DNA from 3 places in the Pantoea sp. B9002 genome. Region 2 is predicted to be linked to each of the others. Evidence: predicted binding sites of a transcription regulator. Region 2 holds the regulator's gene; each other region holds the start of a gene.

Region 1 (3,280 bases), on a different contig from region 2:
TCTTTGTTCGAGCCGGGTCAGGGATAGCGCGGCAGATCGCAAAGGGAAACCACTTCCCTGTGGATCAGCCTCGCCATCCATGGCTCGGATGCTTTGCTCCTCTGCCGCGCTATCCCTTCCCTCTTTGCCTATGCGTTGCTTTGGGCCGTCTTGCCTAGCACCCAGCGTTTATGCACATACAGGGATGCGAAAATCACGGCAGCGCCAGCGATAAAACTCGGCCAATGCGGTTTTTCCTGCCAGATCGCCAGATTCACCAGCAAGCCCGCTGGCACATGCATGTTGTTCATAATGCCCAGCGTGCCGGCATCCACCTGCGTAGCGCCGTAGTTCCACATGAAGTAGCCCAAACCTGAAGCCGCTACGCCCAGCCACACCAGAATGCCCCACTGCAGCGACGTGGTCGGCAGTTTGTTCGGATTGCCCCACAAGCTCCAGGCGATCACCGCGATAATCACCGCGCCCAGATAGAACCACGAAAACGCGGTGTGCTGCGGCATAGGGCGAGTTTCCTGCAGGCGTTTGTAGCCCACCATGCCGATGGCGAAGCAGATGTTTGCCGCCTGCACCAGCAGCAAGCCGAACCAGAAATGGTCACTGACTTTGTCGTAACGAATAATCGCCGCACCGATTACTGCCAGCAGCGCGCTGAAGGCATAGCCGATACGCAGCGGGCGTCGGCTGAGCAAATCGTAGATCAGCGTGACATACAGCGGCGTCATCACGGTGAACAGCAGGAACTCGGTCACGCTGAGATATAGATAAGCTTCAAAACTCAGCAAATACATGATGCCGAGCTGCAACATGCCTACCAGCATATACAGCAGGATGGTGGAAGCACGATAACCGCGCCAGCGCAGAAACGGCAGGAAGACGATGGCGGCGAGCGCCAGACGCATTAACACAGAGAACCAGGAATCCACCTGACCTGCGAGGTATTCCCCGATTAAACTGAAGGAAAAAGACCACAGAATGGTGGTAACGATCAGTAACGGCACGGTAACGATCCCAAAATGAACAGTGCCGCTAGTGTAAACAAACTGTCGAAATCGGGGTGAACTATCTGGTTTACAAGTGAACGAAATAGCGTCACACAACATTCACTTCCCGACTTTTCTTCTGGATAAAAATGCTCGAAATACAACATTTGCTGGTTTTTATCGCTCTTCATTGTCATAAAACTGTAACATATGTGTCACATGTCACAGTAACCGCGCGTGACCATCACTATCCTTTGCGCGAAATGGAAACTTCGCTTTGCCATTTTTACTGCCTGTTTTTGCCCCAACCTGCTGGGAACTCATAACTATATCGCGCCCTGGAGGGCCACACTCATGTTGAGTATCTTCAAACCTGCACCGCATCGCTCGCAAGTGGCCGATGATCGGGTCGATCCGCTTTATCGTCGCCTGCGCTGGCAAATCTTCCTGGGCATATTTTTTGGCTATGCCGCCTACTATTTGGTGCGTAAGAACTTTGCGCTGGCGATGCCTTATCTGGTGGAACAAGGTTTCTCGCGCGGCGATCTCGGCTTTGCGCTATCGGGAATTTCCATCGCTTACGGCTTCTCGAAATTCATCATGGGTTCGGTATCGGACCGCTCAAATCCGCGCGTGTTTTTGCCCGCCGGATTGATCCTCGCCGCAGCCGTGATGCTGGTGATGGGCTTCGTGCCGTGGGCCACCTCCAGCATTATGGTGATGTTTGTACTGCTGTTCCTGTGCGGCTGGTTCCAGGGCATGGGTTGGCCACCGTGTGGGCGCACCATGGTGCATTGGTGGTCGCAGAAAGAGCGCGGCGGCATTGTGTCGGTGTGGAACTGTGCGCATAACGTCGGTGGCGGTATTCCACCGCTGCTGTTCCTGCTCGGTATGGCGTGGTTTAACGACTGGAAAGCCGCACTGTATATGCCAGCCTTTGGCGCCATCTTCATCGCGATTATCGCTTTCGCCCTTATGCGCGATACACCGCAATCCTGCGGTTTGCCACCGATTGAAGCCTGGAAGAATGATTATCCGCCGGACTACAGCGAGAACCACGAGCAGGAGCTGACGGCGAAGCAGATTTTCATGCAGTACATTCTGCCCAATAAGCTGTTGTGGTACATCGCGCTGGCAAACGTGTTTGTTTACCTGCTGCGCTACGGCATTCTCGATTGGTCGCCCACCTATTTGAAAGAAGTGAAGCACTTTACGCTGGATAAATCCTCGTGGGCCTACTTCTTCTATGAATATGCCGGCATTCCCGGCACGCTGCTGTGCGGCTGGATGTCGGACAAAGTGTTCCGCGGCAACCGTGGCGCAACCGGCGTGTTCTTTATGACGCTGGTGACCATCGCCACCGTGGTGTACTGGCTGAATCCTCCGGGCAATCCAGGCATCGACATGCTGTGCATGATTGTGATCGGCTTCCTGATTTACGGTCCGGTGATGTTGATTGGCTTGCACGCGCTGGAGCTGGCACCGAAAAAAGCGGCCGGAACGGCAGCGGGCTTTACCGGGCTGTTTGGCTATCTCGGCGGATCGGTAGCGGCCAGTGCCATTGTCGGTTACACCGTGGATTACTTCGGTTGGGACGGCGGATTCATTGTGATGATTGGCGGATCGGTGCTGGCGGTGATTCTGCTGCTGCTCACCATGGTCAGTGAACACAAGCACAAGAAACAGCTGGCATAATCAGAACGGGCCGGTGATAACCGGCCCGTATATTTAGGCGAGAAACAGTTTACGCAGCGTGTGCGGCACCGCATCATCAGCGTTACTGCCAATCACTTCCAGCGTCGGCAAGGTGTCTTTAAGACGCTGCTGGCCATTACGCATAATGCAGCCTTTGCCTGACATGCTGAGCATTTCAACGTCATTCATGCCGTCGCCGAAGGCGATGCACGCTTTCAGCGAGTGGCCGAGCTGTTTCGCTACCGCTTCCAGCGCGTGGCCTTTAGAAACGCCACCCGCCATCACTTCCAGGCACGTCGGCAGCGAGAAGCTGACATTCACGCGATCGCCCCAGCGCGCTTCAATCGCCTGCTCCATGGGAACCAAACGCTCCGGATCTTCGCAGGTGAAGAACACTTTGCTGATGCCGTCGGTCGGCAGCATGCCCGGCTGGTAAACCTGATAGTTAAACACCGATTCGCGGAAATAGTCCTGCTCATCCGGGCGATGACGGCTCATGAACCACTCATCGTCGCGGTAGACGTGCGTCAGGATGTGCTCGTCATGATATTGCAAGCCGTACAGATCGCTGGCGATGTCGGCGTCGAGGTTGTGGCTGAACACCA
Region 2 (3,280 bases):
AGCTGATGTCGATGCGTGTGCCATCCGGCGTGTGATTTACCGCGTTGTAAACCAGGTTGGAAATGGCGCTACGCAGCTGCTCATCATTGCCGAACACTTTCAGATGCGGATCGGTATGAAAATGGATGGTGTGACGTCCCTGACTCAGCGTTTCCGCTTCACGCTGCAACAGCATCAGCATGCCCGGCACATCCACCGTCTCTTTAAGATCGATGGCTGGCGCCGCTTCGATACGCGACAAGGTCAGCAGCTGCTTTACCAGGCTGTCCATGCGGCGCGTCTGCTCTTGCATGGTATGCAACGCCTTGCTGCGCGTGCGCTCGTTCATCACCGAGTCATCCATCATTTCCAGATAACCCTGCAACACCGTTAACGGCGTGCGCAGTTCATGACTGACGTTGGCAAAGAAGTTGCGTCGCGCGCCTTCCAGCTGGTGCATCTGGGTGACATCACGCGCCACCATCAGCCACTGACCTTCGCTGTAAGGCATCACGCGGAATTCCATATGATGCTGATTATTGAGGATCTGCGTCAGCGGCATATCGAATTTGCGCTGGCGGATATAGCGGGAAAATTCAGGATAACGCAGTAAATTGAGGATGTTCTGACCGTTATCTTCCGGCCAGCGCAAGCCAAGATGCTGCTGCGCCAAACCGTTGCACCAGAAAATGGTGCCCTCTTCGGTGGTCAGCACCACCGCATCCGGCAGCGATTCTGCCCCGCTGCGGAAACGTTTGATCAGATTGCCCAGCTCGCGGCGGCGACGCCGGTTGCGCAACTGCATCTGATACAGGCCGTAAAACAGCGGTTCCCAGCTGCCGCGTCCGGTGGGCGGCGTCATTGAACGATCGACCCACAGCCAGTGCGACAGACGCATCAGATTTCTGAAGTGCCAGAACATCACGCCGGTCACCGCAATCAGCAGCAGCCACGGCAGATATCCGAACAACAGACCCAACACCAGCGCAGGTAAACAGACCAGCGCCAGCTCGGTCAACAATCTCTTCCAGGAGAGTCGTTCCAGCACGGTAAAAACTCCGTTTACGTTTAGTAGCGGGCAGAGAAACGATACCCTGTTCCGCGCACGGTTTGAACCATGCGATCGTGGCCGGTCAATTCCAGCGCTTTACGTAAACGGCGAATATGCACATCGACGGTGCGATCTTCGACATACACATTGGTGCCCCAAACGTGGTTCAGCAGCTGCTCGCGGCTGTACACGCGTTCCGGGTGCGTCATAAAGAAGTGCAGCAGTTTGTACTCGGTCGGCCCCATCTCCAGCGGCGTGGTTTCCGACATCACGCGATGTGAGGAAGGATCCAGGCTCAGGCCCTGCATCTCAATCACCTCTTCCACCGCCATCGGTGAAATACGGCGCATCACCGCTTTGATGCGCGCCATCAGCTCTTTCGGTGAGAATGGCTTGGTGATGTAATCATCCGCGCCCACTTCCAGACCGCGCACGCGATCCTCCTCTTCACCGCGCGCCGTCAGCATCATCACCGGGATGTCGCGCGTCATGGCTTCACGCTTCAAATGCTTAATAAACTGAATCCCGCTGCCGCCGGGCAACATCCAGTCCAGCAGAATCAAATCAGGCCAGGGTTCGATCAGCTTACCAATCGCGCTGTCATAATCTTCCGCCTCAATAGGCTGGTAATCATTCTGTTCCAGCACGAAACATAACATTTCACGGATGGGAGCTTCGTCTTCCACAACCAAAATGCGCTTAGCCATTGTAACTCCTGCTAGTGTGACACCGTGTCACTGGGATTTGCGGCGCCATTATGCGTCAGTTTTGTGACACTTTTATGAAAACACCGCCCTAAGATAGATAGATAAAAAACAGAAATGTGACAATAAAAATCTGCTTTTTTTCTTTGTGATCTTAAGTGGTTATAATTCGCCTTCGCTAAACAGAGCACGGAGCAAACATGCGCATCATTCACACCGCTGACTGGCATCTCGGTCAGTTCTTTTACAGCAAAAGTCGCGCACGGGAACATCAGGCGTTTCTCGACTGGCTGCTGGATCAGATTGTGCAGCATCAGGTGGATGCGCTGATTATCGCAGGCGACCTGTTTGATACCGGTTCGCCGCCGAGCTACGCGCGTGAAATGTTTAACCGTTTTGTGGTGGCGCTGCAGCCAAGCGGCTGCCAATTGGTGGTGCTGGCGGGCAATCACGACTCGGTGGCGACGCTGAATGAATCGCGCGAGCTGCTGGCCTGCCTGAATACGCAGGTAATCACCAGCGCCACGCCGCAGGGCGAACAGCAGGTATTAACCCTGAAGCAGCGCGATGGCGCGCCGGGTGCGCTGCTGTGCGCCATTCCTTATCTGCGTCCGCGCGACATTCTGCGCAGCCAGGCCGGACAATCCGGCCGCGAGAAGCAGATCTCGCTGCTGGAGGCGATCGAACAGCATTATCAGCACTGTTTTGCTGCCGCGCAGGCGCAGCGCGATGCGCAGCAAAACACGCTGCCGATCATCGCCACCGGCCATCTCACCACCGTTGGCGTGACTAAAAGCGATTCGGTGCGCGACATCTATATCGGCACGCTGGATGCCTTCCCGGCGCAGGCGTTTCCGCCCGCCGATTACATCGCGCTCGGTCACATCCATCGCGCCCAGCGCATCGCCAACAGCGAGCACATTCGTTACAGCGGCTCGCCGATTCCGCTCAGTTTTGATGAGCTTGGCCGCGAGAAAAGCGTCTTCCTGCTGGAATTCAGCGCCACGCTCGAAACCGTTACGCCGCTGACCATTCCGCACTTCCAGCCGATGCAGATGCTGAAAGGCTCGATGGCGGAGATTGAACATCAGCTGGCGCAGTTCAGCGAAAGTGCCAGCGAGCAGCCAACCTGGCTGGATATTGAGATCACCACGCAGGAATACCTCAGCGATCTGCAACGCCGCATTGAAGCGCTCACCGAAAACCTGCCGGTCGAAGTGCTGCTGGTGCGCCGCAGTCGTGAACAGCGCCAGCGCAGCCTCGAACGGCTGGAGAACGAAACTCTAAGCGAATTAAAAGTGGAAGAAGTGTTTGCCCGCCGACTGGCGCAGGAAGATCAGCTGGATGCCGAGCAAGCCGAGCAGTTAACGCAGCTGTTCCGCACCCAGCTTGCCGCGCTGGAGAATCCATCCGCATGAAAATTTTGACGCTACGTTTTAAAAACCTCAATGCGCTGCGTGGGGAATGGTTTATCGATTTCCGTCGTGAGCCCTTTGCCAGCAACGGCTTGTTTGCCATTACCGGCGCCACCGGCGCGGGCAAAACC
Region 3 (3,280 bases), on a different contig from region 2:
ATCAGCACCTGAAAAGCGGTGTGTTCTCCGGCCTGTTCAAAACCCCGGCTTTCCGTCGCGGTGAGAGCGAAGCGCTGGATCGCGCGGCCACCTGGCTGGATCGCATCGGCCTGCTGGATCTGGCTAACCGTCAGGCGGGTAACCTTGCTTATGGTCAGCAGCGTCGTCTGGAGATTGCGCGCTGCATGGTGACGCGCCCGGAAATCCTGATGCTGGATGAACCGGCGGCCGGTCTGAACCCGCGTGAAACGCACGAACTCGATGAGCTGATCGCCGAATTGCGCGGTGAGCACAAGGTTTCCGTGCTGCTGATTGAACACGATATGAAGCTGGTGATGGGCATTTCTGACCGCATTTATGTGGTGAATCAGGGAACGCCGCTGGCTAACGGCACGCCGGAACAGGTGCGTAACAATCCGGATGTGATCCGTGCTTATTTAGGTGAGGCGTAACATGGCAAACCCGATTTTAACTTTGCAGAATGTCAGCGCCCATTACGGTCCGATTCAGGCGCTGCACAACATTAATCTGCACATCAATCAGGGTGAAATCGTCACGCTGATCGGTGCCAACGGCGCGGGTAAAACCACGCTGCTCGGCACCTTGTGTGGTGAACCGCGCGCCACCAGCGGCACCATCACCTTTGATGGTAAAGAAATCACCGACTGGCAAACCGCGAAAATCATGCGTGAAGCGATTGCGATTGTGCCGGAAGGCCGGCGGGTGTTTTCGCGCATGACGGTGGAAGAGAACCTGGCGATGGGCGGTTTTTTCGCCACGCGTCAGCAGTATCTGGAGCGTATCGATCGCGTTTATCAGCTGTTTTCACGGCTGGCAGAACGTAAAGCACAGCGCGCGGGCACCATGTCCGGCGGTGAGCAGCAGATGCTGGCGATTGGTCGTGCGTTGATGAGCCAGCCGCGTTTGCTGCTGCTGGATGAGCCGTCGCTGGGTTTGGCGCCGATTATCATTCAGCAAATCTTCGACACCATTGAGCAGCTGCGTAAAGAGGGCATGACCATCTTCCTCGTGGAGCAGAACGCTAACCAGGCGCTGAAGCTGGCGGATCGGGGTTATGTGCTCGAAAACGGCCACGTGGTGCTGGAAGATAGTGGCGAAGCGTTGTTGTCTAACGAAGCGGTGCGGAGTGCTTATTTAGGCGCATAAGTTGGTGCTGGCTGTCCCCCATCCCGGCCTTCCCCCGCAAGCGGGGGAAGGAGATGCTGCCACATGCAGCTTCAACACTGACATGTGGCAGCATCTTCCTCCCCCATTAATGGGGGAGGACCGAGGAGGGGGACAGCCGGCACGTACGAGAGGACAGCCAGCACTCCTATCCCACCTGTCACATCCCCGTCATAAACCTGTTATTAATCCGTCATTTCCCCGTGTCATGTTACGTCGCGAACTAAAAAATGCGCGAATTCGCGCGTACTTAACAGCACAGGAAAAACCTTATGTCCGCTTTTACGCTTCGTCCCCGCCTGATGAGTGTCGTACTCGGTCTGGCGCTCAGCGGTAATGCGCTGGCTGCAACTGAGATCCCTTTCTGGCACTCAATGGAAGGCGAGTTAGGCAAAGAAGTTGATTCTCTGGCACAACGTTTTAACCAGGCTCATCCCGATTACAAAATCGTTCCGACTTACAAAGGCAACTACGAGCAGAGCTTAGCGGCGGGTATCGCGGCAGTGCGCTCCGGTAAAGCGCCTGCGCTGCTGCAGGTGTATGAAGTCGGTACGGCGACCATGATGGCGTCAAAAGCTATCGTACCGGTCAACCAGGTGTTTAAAGACGCCGGCGTACAGATGGATCCCAAGCAGTTCGTGCCAGCCGTTGCCGGTTACTACAGCGACAGCAAAGGCCAGCTGATCTCTCAGCCGTTCAACAGCTCTACGCCGGTGCTGTATTACAACAAAGATGCGTTCAAAAAAGCCGGTCTGAACCCGGATCAGCCACCGAAAACCTGGCAGGAGCTGGCGAAAGACGCCGAAGCGCTGCGTAAAGCGGGCCTGACCTGCGGTTACGCCAGCGGCTGGCAGGGCTGGATTCAGATTGAAAACTTCAGCGCCTGGCATGCGCTGCCGGTCGCCACCAAAAACAACGGATTTGACGGTACTGATGCGGTGCTGGAATTCAACAAGCCGGTGCAGGTGCGCCACATCGAAATGCTGGAAGCGATGAACAAGAAGGGTGATTTCACCTACTTCGGTCGCAAAGATGAATCCACCGCCAAGTTCTACAACGGCGATTGCGGCATCACCACTGCGTCTTCCGGTTCGCTAGCCGACATCAAACACTACGCCAAATTTAACTTCGGCGTTGGCATGATGCCGTACGATGAAACCGTACCGAACGCACCGCAGAACGCCATCATTGGCGGCGCGAGCCTGTGGGTGATGAAAGGCAAAGATGCCAACACCTACAAAGGCGCGGCGGAGTTCATGAAGTTCCTCGCGCAGCCGGAAATCGCGGCCGAATGGCACCAGAAAACCGGTTATCTGCCTATCACCACCGCCGCGTACGAGCTGACCAAGCAACAGGGCTTCTATGACAAGAATCCAGGCGCAGACATCGCTACGCGTCAGATGCTGAACAAAGATCCGCTGCCGTTTACCAAAGGCATGCGTCTGGGCAACATGCCGCAGATTCGTACCATCGTGGACGAAGAGCTGGAAGGCGTGTGGACCGGCAAACAGACGCCGCAAGCCGCGCTGGATAACAGCGTGAAGCGCGGAAACGAACTGCTGCGCCGTTTTGAGCAGCAAGTGAAGTAATGCCGCACTCTCGGGGCTGGCGCCTGGCGTCCGCCCCGATTTTTCTCTTTGATTGAGCCTGCTATGTCCTCATCGCGCCCCGTATTTCGCTCCCGTTTTCTGCCCTATTTGCTGCTGCTGCCGCAGCTGGTGATTACGGCCATCTTCTTTCTGTGGCCAGCCGGTGAAGCCTTGTGGTATTCGCTGCAAAGCATTGATCCTTTTGGCATCTCCAGCACCTTCGTCGGAATGGCGAACTTTAAACGCCTGTTCAGCGACGAGTACTATCTGGCGTCCTTCTGGACCACCATTGAGTTCAGTGCGCTGGTCACGATTTGCGGCATGACCTTTTCCCTGCTGCTAGCGGCACTGGTGGATTACGTGATTCGCCTGCGCAAGCTCTACCAAACCTTGCTGCTGCTGCCGTACGCGGTGGCGCCAGTGGTAGCGGCGGTGCTGTGGATGTTCCTGTTCAATCCGGGCCTCGGTTTGTTCAGCCACCTGCTGAACCAAATGGGCTACAACTG

What was found. Region 2 encodes PhoB, which activates phosphate uptake and scavenging genes when phosphate is short. Its sites were predicted from a motif close to CTGTCATAAAACTGNCNNAT; they were not measured.
Region 1: the regulator PhoB is predicted to act here: its motif matches at 1,171-1,190, upstream of glpT (glycerol-3-phosphate transporter).
Region 3: the regulator PhoB is predicted to act here: its motif matches at 1,354-1,373, upstream of ugpB (sn-glycerol-3-phosphate ABC transporter substrate-binding protein UgpB).

The regions. Positions count from the first base shown of each region.
Region 1 covers NZ_JACAPA010000053.1:52,729-56,008, reverse strand. The annotation lists gene HX773_RS22530 (carboxylate/amino acid/amine transporter) at 129-998, opposite strand; gene glpT (glycerol-3-phosphate transporter) at 1,335-2,675, shown strand; gene yigL (sugar/pyridoxal phosphate phosphatase YigL) at 2,709-3,280, opposite strand, start outside.
Region 2 covers NZ_JACAPA010000011.1:63,389-66,668, reverse strand. The annotation lists gene phoR (phosphate regulon sensor histidine kinase PhoR) at 1-1,027, opposite strand, end outside; gene phoB (phosphate response regulator transcription factor PhoB) at 1,048-1,737, opposite strand; gene sbcD (exonuclease subunit SbcD) at 1,935-3,152, shown strand; gene HX773_RS08915 (AAA family ATPase) at 3,149-3,280, shown strand, end outside.
Region 3 covers NZ_JACAPA010000002.1:10,062-13,341, forward strand. The annotation lists gene livG (high-affinity branched-chain amino acid ABC transporter ATP-binding protein LivG) at 1-452, shown strand, start outside; gene livF (high-affinity branched-chain amino acid ABC transporter ATP-binding protein LivF) at 454-1,167, shown strand; gene ugpB (sn-glycerol-3-phosphate ABC transporter substrate-binding protein UgpB) at 1,458-2,774, shown strand; gene ugpA (sn-glycerol-3-phosphate ABC transporter permease UgpA) at 2,838-3,280, shown strand, end outside.